3 regions of the Peribacillus sedimenti genome follow, and region 3 is predicted to be linked to each of the others. Evidence: riboswitches for the same ligand, from Rfam matches in the RefSeq annotation. Region 3 holds a riboswitch; each other region holds the start of a gene.
The links. A riboswitch is a leader RNA that binds a small molecule or an ion and turns the genes downstream of it on or off. The one in region 3 is predicted to bind S-adenosylmethionine.
Positions count from the first base shown of each region.

Region 1: linked by a shared signal. The riboswitch ahead of V1500_RS21775 (O-acetylhomoserine aminocarboxypropyltransferase/cysteine synthase family protein) and the one ahead of V1500_RS05145 (methionine biosynthesis PLP-dependent protein) in region 3 are both predicted to bind S-adenosylmethionine.
Region 2: linked by a shared signal. The riboswitch ahead of metK (methionine adenosyltransferase) and the one ahead of V1500_RS05145 (methionine biosynthesis PLP-dependent protein) in region 3 are both predicted to bind S-adenosylmethionine.

Region 1 covers NZ_CP143547.1:4,427,615-4,434,778, forward strand. Annotated here, with positions in the region: gene V1500_RS21775 (O-acetylhomoserine aminocarboxypropyltransferase/cysteine synthase family protein) at 1-1,087, opposite strand, end outside; SAM riboswitch class I at 1,186-1,290, opposite strand; gene V1500_RS21780 (MFS transporter) at 1,440-2,702, opposite strand; gene V1500_RS21785 (thioredoxin family protein) at 3,047-3,358, opposite strand; gene V1500_RS21790 (toprim domain-containing protein) at 3,364-3,726, opposite strand; gene gcvH (glycine cleavage system protein GcvH) at 3,889-4,272, opposite strand; gene V1500_RS21800 (arsenate reductase family protein) at 4,340-4,696, opposite strand; gene V1500_RS21805 (acyl-CoA dehydrogenase family protein) at 4,917-6,701, opposite strand; gene V1500_RS21810 (acetyl-CoA C-acetyltransferase) at 6,805-7,164, opposite strand, start outside.
Region 2 covers NZ_CP143547.1:4,250,260-4,257,423, reverse strand. Annotated here, with positions in the region: gene pckA (phosphoenolpyruvate carboxykinase (ATP)) at 1-1,110, opposite strand, end outside; gene V1500_RS20820 (thiol-disulfide oxidoreductase DCC family protein) at 1,330-1,710, shown strand; SAM riboswitch class I at 1,767-1,925, shown strand; gene metK (methionine adenosyltransferase) at 2,195-3,388, shown strand; gene V1500_RS20810 (gamma carbonic anhydrase family protein) at 3,549-4,070, opposite strand; gene V1500_RS20805 (lysophospholipase) at 4,215-5,018, shown strand; gene V1500_RS20800 (tetraprenyl-beta-curcumene synthase family protein) at 5,031-6,125, shown strand; gene V1500_RS20795 (LLM class flavin-dependent oxidoreductase) at 6,143-7,141, shown strand.
Region 3 covers NZ_CP143547.1:1,009,219-1,016,382, reverse strand. Annotated here, with positions in the region: gene V1500_RS05170 (PucR family transcriptional regulator) at 1-557, shown strand, start outside; gene V1500_RS05165 (ABC transporter ATP-binding protein) at 697-1,806, shown strand; gene fumC (class II fumarate hydratase) at 2,186-3,568, opposite strand; gene V1500_RS05155 (hypothetical protein) at 4,204-4,365, opposite strand; gene V1500_RS05150 (VOC family protein) at 4,478-5,338, opposite strand; SAM riboswitch class I at 5,676-5,785, shown strand; gene V1500_RS05145 (methionine biosynthesis PLP-dependent protein) at 5,931-7,043, shown strand; gene metC (cystathionine beta-lyase) at 7,040-7,164, shown strand, end outside.

The DNA.
Region 1 (7,164 bases), 1.7 Mb from region 3:
CTGCATTTATCAATTTGGCACCCGCTTCCCTGCCGCCTGATATTCCAAATGTGACCACCGCTCCTGCACCCTTCGGCAAGTATTTGTCTGCTAATCCCTTATCAGGATGATCTGCATTTCCCGGATAAGAAATCCAATTCACAGCCGGGTGAGCTTCCAAGTACTCGACCACTTTTTTGGTATTGGCAATATGCTCTTTCATTCTTACATGCAATGTCTCCAAACCCAGTGTAAACTGGAACGCGCTATGCGGGCTTAATGACGGACCCAAATCTCTCAAAAGCTGCACACGGGCTTTTGCGATATAAGCTGCCGATCCAAGAGCCTCACTGTATACAAGATTATCATAGCTAGGATCAGGCTCTATAAACGAAGGAAACTTGGGAGAATTCCAATCGAACTTTCCGGCATCTACTATAATTCCTCCTAGTGTCGTGCCGTTCCCCAGCAGCCATTTAGTGGCGGAGTGAACGATGATATCCGCACCGAAGTCTATCGGCCTGCAAAGATATGGCGTTGCAAATGTATTATCTACTATTAATGGAATTCCTGCGTCGTGGGCAATGGAGGCTACTGTTTCTATATCCAGTACCTGCAGGCTCGGATTTCCGATAGTTTCCCCGAAAATCGCTTTCGTCTTAGGTGTAATGGCCCTGCGGAAGTTTTCCGGATCGGCTGCGTCCACAAAATGGACCTTTATTCCGTATCTGGGCAATGTATTCGCAAATAAATTATAGGTTCCTCCGTATAACGTGGATGCCGAGACAATTTCATCGCCTGCTGAGGCAAGGTTCAAGATGGCAAGCGTAATCGCAGCCATACCGCTGGAAACTGCGAGTGCCCCAATTCCGCCCTCCAATAGTGCCACTCTTTCTTCAAAAACAGTTACTGTTGGATTGTGAATCCTTGTATATATGTATCCCTCTTCCTTTAAACCGAATAGATTGGCGGCATGCTCAGTATCTTTAAACAAAAATGCATTACTTGGATAAATCGGAAGTGCACGTGCACCTGTAACTGGATCCGCCTGCAGTCCGCCATGTACGCTTAATGTTTCAAATCTGTAACCTTTTTGTTCTTCTGCCATCAAAAACACTCCTTTTCATAAGATTTTCCGGTCTCAACTAGGAAGAATGACTTGAGATAGAAACAAAAAAACCCCTTCCTAAGAAGAGGCTGTATCTCTCCTTATCTTTCAGAGCAAAATACTCCGCTGGAATTAGCACCGTGTATTTACATACCGGTTGCCGGGCATCTTCGGGCCAGTCCCTCCGCCTCTCTTGATAAGAATGCTTTATTCGATTAATTCGCTTACAAGGAAATATAACATGAAGAAAATATAACGTCAACAAATTGTTCGAAAAATTCAAACTTTTATTCAAATGTATACTTTGTGATAGAAAATTTCAGCTGACTAAACTAGCCTTGCTGTTTCCGCATCATGCTGCTGCGGGCGCCTCCCCTGTTTGACCGCTTCTTTTAAAGGATTTTAAAATAAAATAAAAGTACAGGGTTCCTAATAAATAGATGAATGCAGTGATTGTAAAGACAGCAGCATACCCCCAATAATCCCCAAAATTCATCACCAACGATGCAGATACAGGTCCCATGAATGCCCAGCCAAAATTAAAAGCCATTTGATTGATCGAATTCGCCAAGCCTTTATAACGGTCTTCTACAAGCGACATCATCAGGGACATCTGAATCGGGTTTCCAGCGTTCATGAGTGCCTGCCTGAATAGAAAAGCGATACCAGCAATCCATAAGCTTTCCGTATAGGCAGTGAGCAATAAAAACGGAAGGGAAAGGAGCTGGAGGATCATAACAGCCTTCACTTCACCGAATCTCTTAACAAAAGCAGGCCCAACGAACATCGCAACGGCAGTGGCAGCCTGCCCGATCGCTAAGATCACTCCAATTACCGAATTGGATGCTAAGAAGCGATCTGCAAAATACAAATTCAGGTAAGGGATAACCAATCCTGATCCCGTTCCAATAAATAATTGGGAGATAAAGAAAATAACGATGATACGGATGCTGTCCCTATCTATTGTTGCTTTGGTCATCCGGCCGCTATTTTTCTGGTGAACCTGCCTCTTCTGTTCGGTAATTTTGAAAAGCGGGATAGATCCTGCAACAAATATAATAACACCGATGATTAACGAAATACGTATTGCGTGCAAGTCTGACAGAAAAAGTGAAAGGCCGTCTGTCAAAGAGCCTCCAATTAAATTCCCGACTACATTTGCGGCAGTGGTTACGGCGAAATGAAAACTAAATAAATGCACCCTCTCTTCAACACTGGAGTTTTCAGCCAGAAGCGGAATCACGGACACCTGAAAAAACGCGGTGGAAGCTCCCATTAGGAAGGCAAGCGTCAACAGTAAAGATTCTGATTCAAACACAGACCGGAAGAGCATAAAAATCCCCGATGCAATCAAGCCTGCCAACAATACTTTTTTCCTTCCTTTATGGTCACCCATCAATCCTGCCGGAATTAGAAATAGAGCTGTGGCCAGGGATGCTAATGAAATGACATGACCGTTAACAGCTTCCTCAAATCCCAGCGTGCGGATATAGAAGTTGTAAATGATGGACGTGATTCCCAGTCCGATTTGAATAAATATATTGCCTAGTATCAACAATTTGATATTTCTGTTATAGGATGTAAAACGGGTAATAGAATCTTGAAGCATATTCATATGTCGCCCCTCTGATATTTCGTTACCCTAAACATTATAAGGGAAATCCGTGGCTTTCACTATAAAATTTTTAATATAGTGAACATTCAATCCACTTTTGCTTATATGGGCTGGATGCCCGAAGGTCTTTGCAGTAAGGAAATTTCGGCGGGGGTTGAGGTGGAACGACCTCGTTGGTTATTTTAAATATCGTTCACTATAAAAAACACCTATGCATATAACTCCACAGCTTCACGCAATGGACGAGATCATTCCCTAAAAGAAGGCTAGTTAAATAAATATATCCTTTCGTCACAATTAAAAAGATGGCATATGCAGGGCACAGGCCATCTTCGATGAGAACATCATCTGCTTACATGCTTAAGTATGTCGCAAATATACGGAACAGAATGAAACGCATATATTTTATTTTGCAGATTTCCATTTTTAAAAACCAACAGACATGGTACGCTTTCGATTTCATATTGCCGGGGGAAGTGCCTTAAAAAATTCAGATTCATTTTCCCGCATGTAACAACTGGATATAATTCAAGGGATATGGATAAAATACGGGATGCTAGCTGGCATGTTCCGCACATCGGCGTATATAAAAATACGCAAAAATTACCTTTTGATTGTATGGCTGCGTTTAATTCATGTTCCTGCCATTCCTGCATAGTGACTAAATCATCCTTTGTTCAACAAATTCCATGTTTACATCTATATTCGCACCTAGAAGCACGGTTGCGATGTGATTAGCGGGAGCTGTCGCTACCTCACGATACATCCTATCAATGTAGAGATGGATAGCCTCTGGCAGCTCCCTTTTAAATTGTTTTCGAAGCTTTTCTCCTGAATCATCTGCGTCAACCAGGATGTAGACTTCCTTATTGAACAGTTCATCGACAAGCTCATCCAGCCTGGAAAGGGAAATGGTGCCGTTTGTACAAATAACCTGTATAGGCTCTCTCAATACACTGTTTACTTTCCGTTTATCAGAAGTCCCCTCAACAATGATAACTTTATCCAACGAATAATCTTCCATTGTCATCACCTGTCATTTCGAATTCTTACTTTCGGCCACAGATGTTCAACTTAAAAAAACCTGTGTTTTAGTTTTCTACTTTCCCGTTATAGTGATTCAAGAAACCGGAATGCCATTTTGTTGAAAGAAAAAATAGAGAAGGCAGCTGCCTTCCCTACCAGATCATTCTTCGTTGATCATTTGCTGATATTGTTCTGCGTTCATTAATTTGTCCAATTGATCCTTATCGGATGGCTGTATGACAATCATCCACGCTTTTTCATATGGAGACTCATTCACAAATTCAGGATTATCATTCAGGTCTTGATTTACTTCCACAACTTTTCCGCTTATGGGTGCATAAAGCTCAGACACAGTTTTAACGGATTCCACACTGCCAAAAGGCTGGTCGACCGTTAATTCATCGCCGACTTCCGGAAGCTCAACAAATACGATGTCCCCAAGCTCAGATTGTGCAAAATGCGTAATCCCTACGCGGAACGTGTCTCCTTCGGTTTTTACCCATTCATGTTCTTTTGAATACAAAAGCTCCTTTGGTACTGCCATAACAAATCCCTCCATTGTATGTAATTAAAAAGCATCTATTGAAAAAATACATATCTACATTATGAAATTAAAGCCAGGTTTTCAGGTACTCATCTTCCTTGAAGCCCACTGTTACGTTATTTCCGTCGGTTGCAATCGGTCTTTTAATCAGCATTCCATCTGACGCAAGGATATCAAGCATCTCGTCCTCAGCAGCGGACTTTAGCTTTTCCTTTAATCCGAGTTCCCGGTACTTCATTCCACTTGTGTTGAAAAACTTTTTCAGCTCCAGCCCGCTATTGCGATAAAGCTCAAGAAGCTCAGCTTTTGACGGAGGATTTTCGGCAATGTTTATCTCATTGTATGATAGATTCTGGTTATCCAGCCACTTCTTGGCATTCCGGCAAGTACCGCATTTTGGATACCAGTAAAATGTTATGGCCAAATTCGTCACCACCTATTGTTAGAATACCCGTTTTGGATTTACAATACAAAGTTCGAGCAAGCGCTCTCCGGGATATTATGGCATAAAAATGGTACATAAATAAAGAGAAAAAGATGAAACTATATGGAAAGTATAGCATTGTAATAAAGAAAAGTCAGAAAAAAATAAAAACGGGAATACCTAACAGCAGGATATTCCCGTCAGCAAAGCCGGAATTGAATTATAATACTAGTCTTTCAGCTTCAATCAGTTTAACAGACGCTTCACGCTTTTTAGCGATGACATTGATCGGATTATGTCTTGTCAGTTTACGAAGCGCAGACAGCATAATGCGAAGTGTATCGCCAGTCTCCGTAGCAATCAATGTTTCCTTTGCATGCTGCTCGATTGCATTGAATGCTTCCTGGCAGAAAATTTCAGTATAAAGAACCTTTTGCTGATTCTTTTCAAGTCCAGTTGCAGCAATCGCCTTTTCTGTACGAAGTACTACAGATTCCATTGCGTAGGCAAAAGAAACAATATCAGCAATGTTTACCAGAATCTCCTGTTCCTGCTCAAGCTTTGTGCCATATTTCTGTGCGGCTAGGCCAGCTGCCAAAAGCCCGATTTTCTTGGCGTTGGAAACTAATTGCTTTTCTTGTGCCAACGGCTCATCACCTGGCTCTTCAGGCATCATCATCATCAATTCCTCTTGAAGGCTCTGTGCCTTTTGAAGCAATGGAAGCTCGCCCTTTAGCGCCTTCTTTAAGAATGTGCCTGGAACTAGCAGACGGTTGATTTCGTTGGTTCCTTCAAAGATTCGATTGATGCGGGAGTCGCGGTATGCCCTTTCGATTTCATATTCCTGCATAAATCCATAACCGCCGTGAAGCTGTACGCCTTCATCGACTACATAATCAAGTACTTCAGAAGCAAAGAACTTGTTTAGTGAGCATTCAATCGCATATTCTGCGATCGCCTTTGCCACTTCTTTTCCATCCTTCACTTCTTCTTCTGATAATGTGCCCATACGTTCTTCAAAAAGCCCTACGGTACGGTAAACAGAGCTTTCAGCTGCATAAATTTTGGAAGCCATTGTCGCCAGCTTTTCTTTTGTAAGGTTAAAGGAAGATAGCGGTGTTTTGAATTGCTGGCGTTGATTTGTATAGGCAGCGGCTAATTCAAAAGCACGTTTGGCTCCGCCGACAGCCCCAACCCCAAGCTTGTAACGTCCGATATTCAATATGTTAAATGCAATGACATGCCCTTTTCCGGCTTCGCCAAGAAGGTTTTCTACAGGAACTTGAGCATCTTCCAGGATTAAGGTACGTGTGGATGAACTTTTGATTCCCATCTTCTTTTCTTCTGCACCTGTAGATACTCCAGGGTATTCACGTTCTACGATAAAAGCGGAGAATTTTTCGCCGTCAATCTTGGCATATACAACGAATACATCAGCAAAGCCTGCATTAGTGATCCATTGCTTTTCTCCGTTCAGTAGGTAATGTGTGCCTTCTGCATTCAGTTTGGCAGTTGTTTTGGCGCCAAGAGCATCTGAACCGGAGCTTGGCTCTGTAAGTGCGTAGGCAGCAATTTTCTCACCAGTTGCAAGCAAAGGAAGATACTTTTGCTTTTGCTGCTCGTTCCCGAACAAAACAATCGGCAGTGAACCGATACCGACATGTGCCCCGTGAGTGATGGAAAAGCCGCCTGCACGTGCAAATTTTTCTGAAATTAAAGCAGAACTGATTTTATCAAGGCCCAAACCTCCATACTCTTCAGGTACATCGGCACCAAGAAGGCCAAGTTCTCCAGCTTGCTTTAAAAGCTTTACTGACCGCTCAAATTCATGATTCTCCAAGTGCTCTACCTGTGGAAGGACCTCGTTGACAACAAAATCCTCAGATGTCTTGGCAATCATTTTTTGTTCATCAGAATAGTCCTCTGGTGTAAACACATTTTCATAAGAAATATCATCAATTAAAAAGCTTCCGCCCTTTACTAATTTTTCAGTTTGGTTTGTCATAGTCAATGTACCTCCTGATTTTTTCAAAGTGGGCCCCTCCCGTTTAGGCGGGGCAAGATGGCTCAGGTAATGATTTCCCTTTTGGAGAAGGTGAACCCTTCATTTATGCAAGCAGTTCAAACACTCCAGCAGCACCCATGCCGCCTCCAATACACATGGTCACTACTCCGAACTGAGTATTTCGGCGTTTCATTTCATGAAGCAGGCTAAGCGTCAATTTGGCTCCTGTACATCCAAGCGGATGCCCCAGTGCAATAGCTCCCCCGTTTACATTCACAATATCCTCGTTTAATCCAAGCTCACGGATAATCTGGATTGATTGGGAAGCAAATGCTTCATTGAGTTCGAATAAGCCAATATCGGATAGCTCAAGGCCTGCCAATTTAAGCGCTTTTGGAATGGCAGCCACCGGCCCAATTCCCATGATTTCTGGCGGCACTCCGGCAACTGCGAACGAACGGAA
Region 2 (7,164 bases), 1.9 Mb from region 3:
GCTTAAGAAATGGAACATTGCTTGTTCCTTCGATAGCTTGCTGATTGGAGGAAGCACGCCGAAGGCATCCGCAGTCAGAAAGATAATGGTATTTGGATGTCCTGCAATGCTGGGATCTACAATGTTGCCAATAGATTGAATCTGATAGGCTGCCCGGGTATTTTCTGTCAATGAATTGTCATCATAATCTGCTACCCTTGTATCATGGTCCACAACCACATTTTCCAATACGGCACCGAAACGGATGGCATCAAAGATTTGTGGTTCTTTTTCCCTTGTGAGGTTGATGCATTTCGCATAACAGCCACCCTCGATGTTGAATACTCCGTTTGGAGACCAGCCATGTTCATCATCACCGATTAATTTGCGGCTGGTGTCAGCAGACAAAGTTGTTTTCCCTGTACCTGACAAACCGAAGAACAGTGCAACGTCTCCTTCTCTGCCGACGTTTGCGGAGCAGTGCATTGGGAGAATTCCCTGCTCTGGGAGTAAATAATTCATGACTGAAAAAATCGATTTTTTCATTTCACCTGCATATTCTGTACCGCCGATAAGAACAGTTCGCCGCTCAAAAGAAATAATTATGAACGTCTCGGACTTTGTACCATCCAAAACTGGGTCAGCTTTGAAATCAGGAGCTGAAATCACAGTGAACTGGGCGTCATGACCCTGGAGTTCTTCCTCAATGGGACGGATAAAAAGCTGATGGGCGAAAAGATTATGCCAGGCATATTCATTAATTACCTGAATAGGAAGTCTATATTTATGATCTGCGCCAGCATAGCCTTTAAAAACGAAAAACTCTTCTTTTTCTTTTAAATGAAGGATCACCTTGTCATATAGCTTAGCAAAGGCTTCCTTTGAAATCGGCTGATTTACAGGGCCCCAGTCCACTTTCTTTATAACGGATTCATCTTCAACGATATATTTGTCTTTTGGAGACCGGCCCGTATATTTCCCCGTTTCGGCTCTTACTGCCCCAGTAGATGTCAGTACTCCTTCCTTTCGGCTCAAAACCTTCTCAACTAATTGAGGGACTGAAAGTTGTACACGCGCGTTGCTCCCGGCCAATAACTCATGCAACCCATTTGAAGTGCTGACATAATTCATATATGAGATACCATCCTTTTATTTTTGAATTTAACGTAATAATACGATTAGTATAACACATTTATTCAATTAGTCTATACTATTCAAAACTTTTCGGTGATGGTTTTTCAGAATCTTGTCACCGTTTTTTTGTTTTGTCCATTTTGAGCTGAAATGTGTTTTGTCGGTTTTCATATGTGCGATAATATAATATAGATTTTATGGGAGAGGTGAAGAAGGATGAAAGATATAGCATTGTACGATGCCGAATGTACTCTTTGCCAAAAGACAAAAAAATATATTTCTTCATTTGATTGGTTTCAGACCATACAATGGATCCCGCTTCAGGATTATGCGACAACACAACATTATAAATTATCTATAGATCAGAAACAATTAAGAAAAGAACTTCACTTAATTACACATAAACGGCAACTATTAAGGGGATTCTATGCTGTAAGGAGAATCATGCTGCGCTGCCCACTTTTGATTCCATTCGGCATTTTAGCGTACCTTCCGTTTGCCGGGATTATTGGCCGGCCCCTTTATCGTTATATTGCCGACCGCCGTAGATTGTTTTTTAGAACGGAATGTGAAGACGGCAAATGTTCGATTCATTGACAACAAAATATTTGACATTTTTCGTTATTTTGTTATGATTTTACCTTGTACGGATTCTCTTATCCCGAGCTGGTGGAGGGGACAGGCCCTATGAAACCCGGCAACCTGCCGATATACCGGAATGAACCTGCTGTAAATGAGCACGGATTATTACCGGAATATTTGGCGATGGTGCTAACCTGATGCAAGGTTTTTAAACCCTTGAACGATAAGAGTGAAAGGATAGCTGTTCTGACAACAACCTTTCCTCTCAAGTGGATAGGTTTTTTTCATGTAGTCAGGAAAGCGATGTCACCTTGAGTTAAAATATTCGGGAAATTGACTATAAAACAATCTATGATAGAAACCTAAAGGGAATGAACTCCGTCGATTAGCCAGGCTGAAGAAAAAGTGAGTCGTTTATGTACCTTTCAATGGGGTAACCTCACTATTGTACTCCCTCATTCAGATGCCTGCACATACTTTTTTGTTAGGAGGAAATAAGATGTCCAAGAAACGCCGTCTTTTTACTTCTGAATCTGTTACTGAAGGTCATCCTGATAAGATTTGTGACCAGATTTCAGATTCAATCTTGGATGCCATTCTATCCAAGGATGCGAATGCGCGTGTTGCGTGTGAAACTTCAGTTACAACCGGACTTGTCCTGGTTGCAGGAGAAATCACAACATCTACATACGTAGATATCCCTAAAATTGTTCGAGAAACGATAGCCGATATTGGATATACACGGGCAAAATATGGTTTCGATTCTCAAACCTGTGCTGTCTTGACATCGATCGATGAACAGTCACCCGACATTGCGATGGGTGTGGACCAAGCGTTGGAAGCGCGTGAAGGCCAAATGACCGATGAAGAAATTGAGGCCATTGGTGCTGGTGACCAGGGATTAATGTTCGGCTATGCCACAAATGAAACAAAAGAGCTTATGCCGCTTCCTATCTCATTGGCACACAAGCTTGCCAGGCGCCTGACCGAAGTGCGCAAAGAGGATATTCTTCCATATCTGCGGCCTGATGGCAAAACCCAGGTTACAGTAGAGTATGATGAGAATGACAAGCCAGTGCGCATTGATACCATCGTTATTTCTACTCAGCACCATCCTGAAATCAGCCTGGACCAGATCCAGCGCAATATTAAAGAGCATGTGATTAACCCTGTCGTTCCTGCTGAATTAATAGATGAAAATACAAAATATTTCATTAACCCTACAGGACGGTTCGTTATTGGAGGGCCACAAGGTGATGCGGGGCTGACTGGACGCAAAATCATTGTGGATACTTACGGAGGGTATGCTCGCCATGGAGGCGGCGCCTTCTCTGGAAAGGATCCTACAAAGGTGGACCGCTCTGGGGCGTATGCAGCACGTTATGTTGCAAAGAACCTTGTAGCAGCAGGCCTTGCTGACAAGGTTGAGGTACAGCTGGCTTATGCGATCGGTGTCGCACAGCCCGTTTCGATTTCTGTGGATACATTCGGCACAGGAACTGTAAGTGAAGATGTACTGGTAGAGCTAGTACGGAAAAACTTTGATCTTCGCCCTGCCGGCATCATTAATATGCTTGATCTTCGCCGCCCTATCTACAAGCAGACAGCAGCTTACGGACACTTTGGCCGTACTGATGTTGAACTGCCTTGGGAACGCACGGATAAAGCTGAAGCACTTAGATCCCAGGCCTAATAAATATATTAATAAAAGGACCCATACCAAGTAAGTAAATCTTCAGACTTGGTATGGGTCCTTTTTGCATTGCTATGGTGATTAAATTGCTTGATGGAAAACAATAATAAAACCAATGAAGGGAGTACGATCGGCTTTTTTTTCCTTCGTATTCGGGCACTCACTTAATTTTTTTCGCGTGTTTATAATATTGGGCTTTCTCCGCATATTCTCGGGAAATTCGCTGCATGTCTTTTCTATCTTCATCTGTCAGCTCGCGAATTACACGTGCCGGTCTTCCGAAGGCCAGCACATTTGGCGGAATCTCTTTCCCTTGTGGAACCAGGCTGCCTGCACCTATAAAGGCGCCTTCTCCAATTACAGCATTATCAAGGATAATTGAACCCATTCCAATCAGGGCTCCTTTCCTGATTTTGCAGCTGTGGAGGATTACCTGATGTCCAATCGTGACTTCGTCTTCAAGGATCAGAGGATTATTCGGGCTTTGATGCAATACGCTATTATCCTGGATATTCACCTTTTTCCCTATGATGGTGGGTGCAACATCTCCGCGGATCACGGAATTAAACCATAGGCTCGACTCAGCACCAATAGAAACATTGCCTGTGACTATGGCATTTTCAGCGATATATGCACTATCCGCTATGTCAGGGCTATATTCTTTGTATGGGTAGATACTCATTTCAGAATCAAATCCTTTCCGTCGTATGGAACTTTTCGGTATTATCTTATATAAAGATAATATATCGCAATCCGGAAAAGATTGCAGAGTAAATCTCTTCACATTATTACCATCTATATATTGTCTGGAGGAGGAGTTCTATCTATGTGGAGCTTACAAGCAGAGGGCTCTGCTAAAGCCGTGATCGTCATCGTACATGGTGCTTTAGAACATCATGGCCGTTATAAATGGCTTTCCCAAATGTGGAAATCAGCAGGATATCATGTTATTTTGGGCGACCTTCCCGGACAGGGAATGACCACCCGTGCATTTCGCGGGCATATAGATTCTTTCGATGAATACTTAACTGCAGTCAGAAGCTGGATTGCCGAGGCCTATAAGTACTCCCTTCCTGTTTTCGTACTGGGCCATAGTATGGGAGGACTTATTGCAATCAGGCTCCTTCAGCAAGAAGAGCATGACTTGGCAGGGGTCATTCTTTCATCACCCTGCCTCGGATTGGCATCATACCCATCACGGATGAAAAATACGGCTTCAAAAATACTGAATCTAGTTCATCCGAAATATAGGGTTGACCCAGAGCTGACACCGGAAATGGCAACGAGAAATCCTGATATTAAGGATGAAGACATGAATGACAGCCTGTTCGTTACCAAAGTATCTGTCAGATGGTACCGGGAACTGGTCAGCTCAATTAAGGATGCTTTTGACGAAATCCCTGAATTACAGGACATTCCCGTTCTCTTAATGCAAGGGGGAGATGATAAAATAGTAGATAAAAGGCCGGTGCGGGAATGGTTTAATTACATTCTCTGCAGTGAAAAGCATTATAAAGAGTGGCCTGGGCTTTATCATGAAATATTTAACGAACCAGAAAGAGAAAATGTATTTCTATATGCATTAGGGTTTGTTGAAAATAGGTTGAAGACACTGGGATATATTATTTAGGCGAGGTGTGCTATGGCAGTACCGACAAACCCCTTAACATTAATGAAAAATGTATACCGGGACATCTTTCCCGTTGTACATGAGGAGCTCAATTATTGGAAGAAGCGGGCAGAAGAAATACCCAATCAGGAACTGAAAAGACAAGCGTTGGCAAGCATCCATTCAAAAACATTTCATTGTGAAGGAGGATCGATTCTTGCGCTCGCTGCCGAGAGTCAAGCAAGGGCTGCGATCCGTTTTATCGTGGCCTATCAGACAATCAGTGACTACCTGGATAATTTATGCGATCGGAGCACATCTCTTGATCCCGAGGATTTCAGGGCTCTGCATGAATCCATGCACCACTCGATCGATATTGATGCCGAGCCGTCGGATTACTACAGATATCGGTCCGATAAGGATGATGGGGGTTATTTGCATGAACTGGTCTCTGCTTGTCAATCTGTTCTACGGGGGATTTCCAGCTATCTGGATATTTTCCCATATCTAAGGGATTTATGCTCTGTTTATTGTGATTTGCAGGTGCATAAGCATGTAAGAGTTGAAGAAAGGGTACCTCGGCTTCAATCATGGTTTGACCATCATAAAGCACAGCTACCAACTATGTCGTGGTATGAGTTTTCCGCTTGCTCGGGATCCACTCTCGGTATTTTTTGCCTTGTTTCCTACAGCATGAGACCGGATTTTACTCAAGAATATGCGGAAAAGATCTGGCAGGGGTACTTTCCATACATACAGGGACTCCATATCCTATTGGATTATTTTATCGATCAGGAAGAGGATAGAGACGGAGGAGATTTGAATTTCTGTTTCTATTATAAGGACGATCAAGAGCTTTATAACCGATTTGCTTATTTTGTTGAAAAATCGGAGCAGCATTCGAGATTACTTCCACATAAACGATTCCACCTGCTTATTCATCGGGGCTTGTTAGGTCTTTATTTATCTGATGATAAAGTACAATCCCAGAAAAAGATTAAAGCTGTTTCCAAGAGACTGATTCGATGCGGCGGCTTCGTGTCCATGTTCTTCTATTTGAATGGCAGGGCGTATCGTTCGCTGCAAAAAAGAAGGCATGCAGCTGCGACAGCAGCCAGCCTAAATTGACAGAAAGGGGAGCGTCAATGAAATTAAGTATTCTGGACCAATCACCAATTTCGCAGGGAATGTCAGCAGAAGAAGCTCTCCAAAATACTGTTAAATTAGCGCAGCACGCTGAAAGATTGGGTTTCCACAGATTTTGGGTATCTGAGCATCATGATGCAATGACTCTTGCCGGCACCTCTCCGGAAGTGCTGATTCCCTATCTTGCAGCAAAGACAGACAGAATTAGAGTAGGATCCGGCGGGGTTATGCTTACTCATTACAGCGCTTTTAAGGTCGCCGAAAATTTTCGGGTCATGGAGGGATTGGCACCGGGCAGGATTGATTTGGGAATAGGAAAGGCCCCTGGCGGAATGCCCATTGCCTCCCTTGCATTAGCAGACGGAAGAAAGAGGGATAAAACACGCTACCCGGAACAAATTGATGACCTTTTGGCTTACTTGCACGATGCCTTGCCCGAAGGCCATAGATTCACAGGCCTTACTGCAGCCCCCGTTACAAAAACTGCACCAGAGGTCTGGCTGCTTGGTTCAACAGAATCAAGTGCGCTGCTCGCTGCAGAAAAAGGCCTTCCCTACACATTTGCCCAGTTTATAAATGGGGAAGATGGGTTTGAATATATGGAAAGATACCGGCAGAATTTTAAGCCATCAAAATTTTTAAGCGTACCGAAGAGTCTAGCTGCCGTGTTCTTTATTTGCGCGGAAACAGACCATAAAGCAGAAGAAATTGCATCAATATTGGATTACACCATGCTTATGCAGCAGCAGGGCGCTCGCCTGGAGGGAACGCCAAATCTTGAGCAGGTTCAGGCTTATCAGTATTCATCTTTTGAACTAGATTGGATCAGGGAAAATCGCAAAAGAATGGTAGTAGGGAGTCCTGTTTCTGCAGCTAAGCAATTAAAGGAATTGAGTGAAGGCTACATGGTCGATGAAATGATGCTCGTAAGCATTACGTTTAATTTTGAAGATAAAGTAAAGGCTTTAAGGTTAATTGTTGAGCATTTTGGGAATTAGCGGAAAAAGAGAATATTAAAAAG
Region 3 (7,164 bases):
TTCTTGCGTTTGTCACTCCCGCTGCCATTATCCTCTGGCAGGATGAACGCAATGGCACTCTGATAGAAGGATATTCCGAGGACATACTCGGCCAAGCCGAAATCTCACCGGTGATGGATACTCTTGAAAGTGATTTTTTCCTGAAAATCAAATTATTTATCGGCCAGGTTCATTCAATTACTGAAGAGCTCCCATGGGACTTTGAAATGGAGCAAGAATCATTCGGGAGTGCTGCCGGCCTTCTACCCGATTTTAGAATTTCCTCCATTCCCGAAGTATTTCCCTACATAGCCCTCCAAAATCTCTCTGAAAAGGATAAACACTGGTATTTGCGTAAATTACTTGGTGACATTAACGAAGATTCCGAGCTTGTGGGCACCGTCAAGATGTATATTGAATGCAATTCCAATGCCAGCATGGCCGCAAAGAAACTGTATATTCATCGGAATAGCCTGCAATATCGAATTGATAAATTTATCGAAAAAACGAATCTGGATATCAGGACATTTCGGCATGCGCTTACTGCCTACCTTGCAATCATGCTGAGCACCAAATAACAGGATGTTGGCGAGCAGGCTGCACATACAAACGCTTTCATTTTTGTGCAGTGTGTACATACCCACACGGGATATTATCTATTAAACTGTATACATAATAAACAGTTGAAATAATTATATCCCATGGAGGTTATAAGCAATGGCAGAGTTAGTACTAGACCATATTTATAAAGTTTATGATAATAAAGTAACAGCAGTAGAAGATTTTAACCTTAAGATTGAAGATAAAGAGTTTATCGTATTCGTCGGTCCCTCCGGCTGCGGTAAATCTACTACTCTTCGTATGATTGCTGGTTTAGAGGAAATTTCCGATGGAGATTTTTACATTGATGGCAAACGGGTAAACGATGTTGCTCCTAAAGACCGTGACATTGCGATGGTTTTCCAAAACTACGCTTTATATCCGCACATGACTGTATTCGATAACATGGCATTTGGTTTAAAGCTTCGTAAAATGCCCAAAGATGAAATTAACCGTCGCGTCCAGGACGCTGCGAAAATCCTTGGCCTTGAAGCATACCTTGACCGTAAACCTAAGGCCCTTTCCGGCGGTCAGCGCCAGCGTGTAGCACTTGGCCGCGCTATCGTACGTGACGCTAAAGTATTCTTGATGGACGAGCCTTTATCCAATCTTGATGCGAAATTGCGTGTACAAATGCGTGCTGAAATCGCTAAACTTCACAAACGTTTAAACACTACCACCATTTATGTAACACATGATCAGACAGAGGCCATGACAATGGCTACACGCCTAGTTGTTATGAAAGATGGAATCGTTCAGCAGGTCGGAGCTCCTAAAGAAGTATATGAAAAACCTGAAAATATGTTCGTTGGCGGCTTTATCGGGTCACCAGCAATGAACTTCCTGACTGGCACCCTTCAAGATGGAACCATCACCATCGGGGACCAGAGGCTTGGAGTTCCAGAGGGCAAAATGAAGACACTCCGTGAACAGGGTTATGTCGGCAAAGAAGTGGTTCTGGGGATTCGTCCTGAAGATTTCCATGATGAACAAGTATTCATCGATACTTACTCTGATTCTGTCATTTCCGCTAATATTGAGGTAGCCGAGCTAATGGGTGCTGAATTCATGCTCTACTCATCTCTAGGCGGCCAGGATTTTGTATCCCGGGTGGATGCAAGAACAATCGTACAAGCAGGAGACACCCTGCAGCTTGCTCTTGATATGAGCAAAGCCCACTTCTTTGACAAAGAAACAGAAGTTAGAATCCGCCCTGCGGGAGCGTAAACAAAAAATTGCAATGAACAAGAGAACAGTCCACGCACTGTTCTCTTGTTTTGTATTATCTAGTTTTTTAGAAAGCGAGGCACTATTCCTGAATCCATAACACATCATCTTTTCCACAGTTTGGGCAGCACATCATATGAGGCATTCACCAATTGCGGACTCTTGATACTCCTGCAATAATCCTGATGGCAACTGTGAGTAATCTTCATAATAGTCAATTACCCTGCCAGCATCCTCCATATCCGTGTTGCATCGGGGACAAGAGATATGTACGACCCCCAATCCATTACAAAGCGGACAATCGTCCATATCATTCATCCTCTCATTACTTTATCGCGGAAAATTCAGGAATGCCATCATTGTCACCATTCATTTAATTTTATTTATTGACCATTTTCTCTGGGATCACCCAACTATCGAATTCTTCTTCTGTCATATACCCGAGCTGTACGGCAGCCTCTTTAAGTGTCGAGTTATTCTTGAACGCCAATTTTGCGATTTCAGCTGCTTTCTCATAGCCGATATGCGGGTTTAAGGCGGTAACAAGCATCAAGGATCTCTGTACATTTTCCGTGATTTTGCTTTCATTTGCTTCTATCCCCACTGCACAATTAGAGTTAAAGGAGCGAATGCCATCGGAAAGCAGTTTCACAGACTGAAGGAAATTGTATATGATCACGGGTTTAAATACATTCAATTCAAAATTGCCCTGGCTTGCGGCAAAGCCTATCGTTGTATCATTCCCAAATACCTGTGCTGCAATCATCGTCAATGCCTCGCTTTGAGTAGGGTTAACCTTTCCAGGCATGATGGAGCTTCCAGGTTCATTTTCCGGGATGGAAATTTCGCCAATGCCGCTTCGTGGACCGCTGGCCAGCCATCTGACATCGTTGGCGATCTTCATTAAATCGGCAGCAAGTGCTTTTATGCCGCCATGCACAAATACGATTTCGTCATGGCTTGTCAATGCATGAAACCCATTGTCGGATGCTTTAAAATGATAACCGGTGGCTTGGGTAATATATTCTGCCGCCCTTGCACCGAATTCCGCATGTGCGTTTATGCCAGTTCCGACCGCTGTTCCGCCAATAGCAAGGTTCAGCAGATGCTGACTGCTTTGTTCAATCATTTTTATATCCTTATCCAGCATAGCCCTCCAGCCGCTAATCTCCTGGCCAAGCGTAAGAGGAGTAGCATCCTGGAGATGAGTACGGCCAATCTTCACCAGGTCAGCAAATTGCTGCTCCTTTTCCAACAATGTATTCCTAAGCTCCTCAACTGCAGGTAACAGCTGTTCGACTACAGCCGTATAAGCAGCAATATGCATCGCTGTCGGAAATGTGTCATTGGAGCTTTGTGCCTTGTTCACATCATCATTCGGATGAAGTTTTTCGTCGCTCCCCTGCTCTTTCAGCCAGATATTCCCTTTATGGGCAACTACCTCGTTAACATTCATGTTGCTCTGAGTACCGCTCCCGGTCTGCCAAACAACAAGAGGAAAATGCTCGTCGAGATTTCCTTGGATTATTTCGCCACAAACCGTTTCTATTGCCTTCAGTTTCACCTCAGGCAGGAGCCTCAGGTCATGGTTGGCACGGGCAGCTGCACGCTTTAATTGGGCAAAGGCCCTTATTAATTCCAAAGGCATTTTTTCGTTTCCAATTTTAAAATTATTGCGGCTTCTTTCTGTCTGGGCACCCCAAAATTTATCGGCTGGTACCTTTATTTCTCCCATAGTATCCCGCTCGACTCTAAAATCCATCATTATTCCCTCCCTCATTTCGTCCCTATTTTCTTTTCCCTTTCGGTTACGATTTTAACATTATTCTCCCATCCTATTAAAATTTTGGAACTGGCCCGAGACATTTTCGATTTCACTTGCAAATGAAATAAATTCACTAAAACTCCACAAAAATACCAGGATGTCATGATAACGCAGCGGCAGCTTCCTGATACTAATCCCGACTGAAAAGCATCTCTGTACTGGATAATCGGCTTTTGCATCTTTTGCATCCTTTGAATTTTTAAAAAAGTGTTTAAGAGAGTCACGTACCCTTTTTTACAATCACAAAAAAGAGCAGTCTCATTCAACCGCTCATAAATACTCGTTTATTTTTCGAAATGAAGGACCGTATATCCTAAATAAAACCCCAGTGTCATAATGCTTGCGATAGCCAATGTGATATTTAATTCTTCCATAATTTCAGCCTCCCAGATTCCTATAACAATCGCTATAACCAAAATATCATAATAAAAATACTAATAAGTAAATCAATTTAAACGTTCTCATGACAAACTGGTGAAAATAAAATGAACAACTGTTTGCAGAAGCAATGGGTGAAGGATCATAAAGTAAAAGGAAAGGCATCCCGCTTAAATGGATGCCTTTCCTTCTCTTTATTTACTTTTATTCTGTTTCGTTCTGTCAGTAGGGTTTTCAGCTGTAACCCCACTGTCATAAAATGCAGAAACGTCATAGTCCTTAGGAATTTGCCTGGCCCTTTCTGTCTTTGTTCCCAATGTCTGTTGATAGCTGACCGGTCTTTCGTGTTTGGACATACACAGCACCTCCTCTTGAAAGGCTTCCCATAAAAGCCCCCTATTATTTCCACTTGAGCCTTCCAGGAGTTTTCCATCACAAACCCGAGCAAACCGTACATTCTTTCAAAATTTATTCTTGGACTTTCATGATAATCTTTATTCCGAAGGGATCTATCGCTGCTGCTGACCCGTCCCTTTCAACCTGGACCTGAGCGTTTAATTGCTTCAGCCTGACTGCCGCATCTTTTATTGCGTCTCTGCTCGGGAATAGGAGCGTATAATGCTTTAAACCTAAACTGTCTTTAACTGCCGGCGGTGAGCCAGCACTATTCCAGGTGTTTAATCCAATATGGTGATGATAGCCTCCCGTAGCAACGAATAACGCCCGGGCTCCATATCTTGTAACAACTTCAAATCCCAACCCATTGCAATAGAAGCTCTCCGCATCATGCAAATTAGCCACTTGAAGATGAATATGGCCGATTACGGTATCGCTGGGCAGGCCATTCCATGTTCCACCGTTAATCTCAGCCAATAGATTCTCCGCGTCAAGTCTTTGTGTTGTCATTTTTACCAGTCCATTTTCCCACTCCCAATTGTCAGCAGGCCGGTCTGCGTAGATTTCTATGCCGTTGCCGTCTGGGTCTGCTAAATATAATGCCTCACTGACCCAATGATCTGAAGCACCCTGTAAAGGATAACCCGACTGCAGAAGATGAAGCAGGGCTTTTGCCAAGTCTGTCCTTTCAGGAAGCAGCAGTGCGAAATGGTACAATCCAGGAGAACGGACATCTCTTTGTTTTGCAGCATTATTCTGTTCCAGAGTCAGAAGAGGAGTAGCGCCATCCGCTGAGAAAACAGCCGTAGCATCTGTTTTATGCAATAACTGAAATCCGATGATTTCTGTATAAAATTTAGTTGAACTATGCAAATCCTTGACCAGGAGATTAAGTTCTCCAATATACGTATTTGGGTAGCGATGGAAATTCATCTTGACTACCTCCCTTGATTATTTAAAATTAAGCGACTACTTACTTTATGTAAGTAAGTATACATAAAGAACTAATATTTTTCAATATATATTCCTGCAGCTTATGTTCAAATTATTGCCTTACCGAGCTTTTATCAACTTCCTTAGCCTGTGACAAGCAAGACAACCTTATTAAAAATAATAGGCGAAACTATAAATATTAAAACCCTTATTCTCGATATTTCTTATTTAACAATTCGGCTCCTCTTTAAAGCATTTTTATTTATCTCAATTTTTAAAATTTTCATTGACATTCTGAAACATGTGTAGTAAATTCAAATGAAATCTAATTTATAAATTCTTATCTAGAGAGGTAGAGGGAACTGGCCCGATGAAACCTCGGCAACCATCAGCTTTGCTGAAAAGGTGCTAATTCCATCAAGTTATTCGTAACTTGGCAGATAAGAAGAATGACTCTGATATCCAACATCAAAGGCCTTCTTCTTAAGAAGGCCTTTTTTAATTTTATTTATTCCATTCCCCAAAACTCATGGACCGCTTCACAACTTTTATCTCAAGGCCTGTAATTACTATTAAAGGAGCAGAAAAAATTATGCATAAAATCGAAACGTATTTAGCTCAGATCGGAAATCGAAGTGAATCCACAACAGGGACAGTAAATCCCCCTGTTTATTTTTCGACAGCATATAGGCACGAAGGTATTGGACAATCAACCGGCTATGATTACACTAGGACAGGAAATCCCACTCGTCACATCCTGGAAAAAGCGATTGCAGACCTGGAGTGTGGTGATCAAGGGTTTGCATGTAGTTCGGGCATGGCGGCCATAATGACTGTCATTGCCCTATTTCAGTCAGGAGATGAATGGATACTTTCTAAGGACTTATATGGCGGCACTTATCGACTTCTGGAGCAGGGATTCAAAAAGTGGGGCCTAACCTGCAAATATGTAGATACATCTAATTTAGAAGAAATTGAGGCAAACATTTCTTCTAAAACGAAGGCTGTATTTATCGAAAGCCCAACTAATCCGCTTATGGAAACAACAGATATTAAAGCCGTCGCAGATCTTGCCAAGCAGCATGGCTTGATTGTCATCGTCGATAATACGTTTTACACTCCTCTCCTGCAGCAGCCGATTCAGAGTGGTGCAGATATTGTAATACATAGTGCCACCAAATATCTTGGCGGCCATAATGATGTTCTTGCAGGGTTGATTGTTGCAAAGGGAGAAGAACTATGCAGTGCACTGGCTCATTTTCACAACGGCATCGGTGCCGTTCTTAGTCCAATGGACTCCTGGCTGTTAATTCGCGGCATGAAAACACTGTCCCTCCGAATGGAGCAGCACGAACGAAATGCAAAAAAACTGTTTGAATATTTAAGTCAGCACGAAAGTGTAACTGATGTGCTCTATCCGGGCAACGGCGGCATGCTTTCCTTCCGGATTGCAGATGAAAAATGGGTTAACCCATTCCTTCAGGGGCTGTCGCTCATAACATTTGCAGAGAGCTTGGGCGGAGTGGAAAGTTTTATCACCTATCCCGCTACACAAACCCACGCCGACATACCACAAGATATCCGCGAGGCTAACGGCGTCTGTAACAGGCTGCTCCGTTTTTCTGTCGGCATTGAAAATAGCGAAGATTTAATCAATGATCTGGAGCAAGCTTTTATCAACGCGAAAAAGGAGGCACTAGTATGAGCGAATATACAGACTGTACATTTGAGACGCGTCTATTGCACAATAAATTTAAATATGATAAAGAAACAGGGGCTGTGAGCCTCCCTATTCATCATGCTTCTACCTTTCACCAGGCTGATCC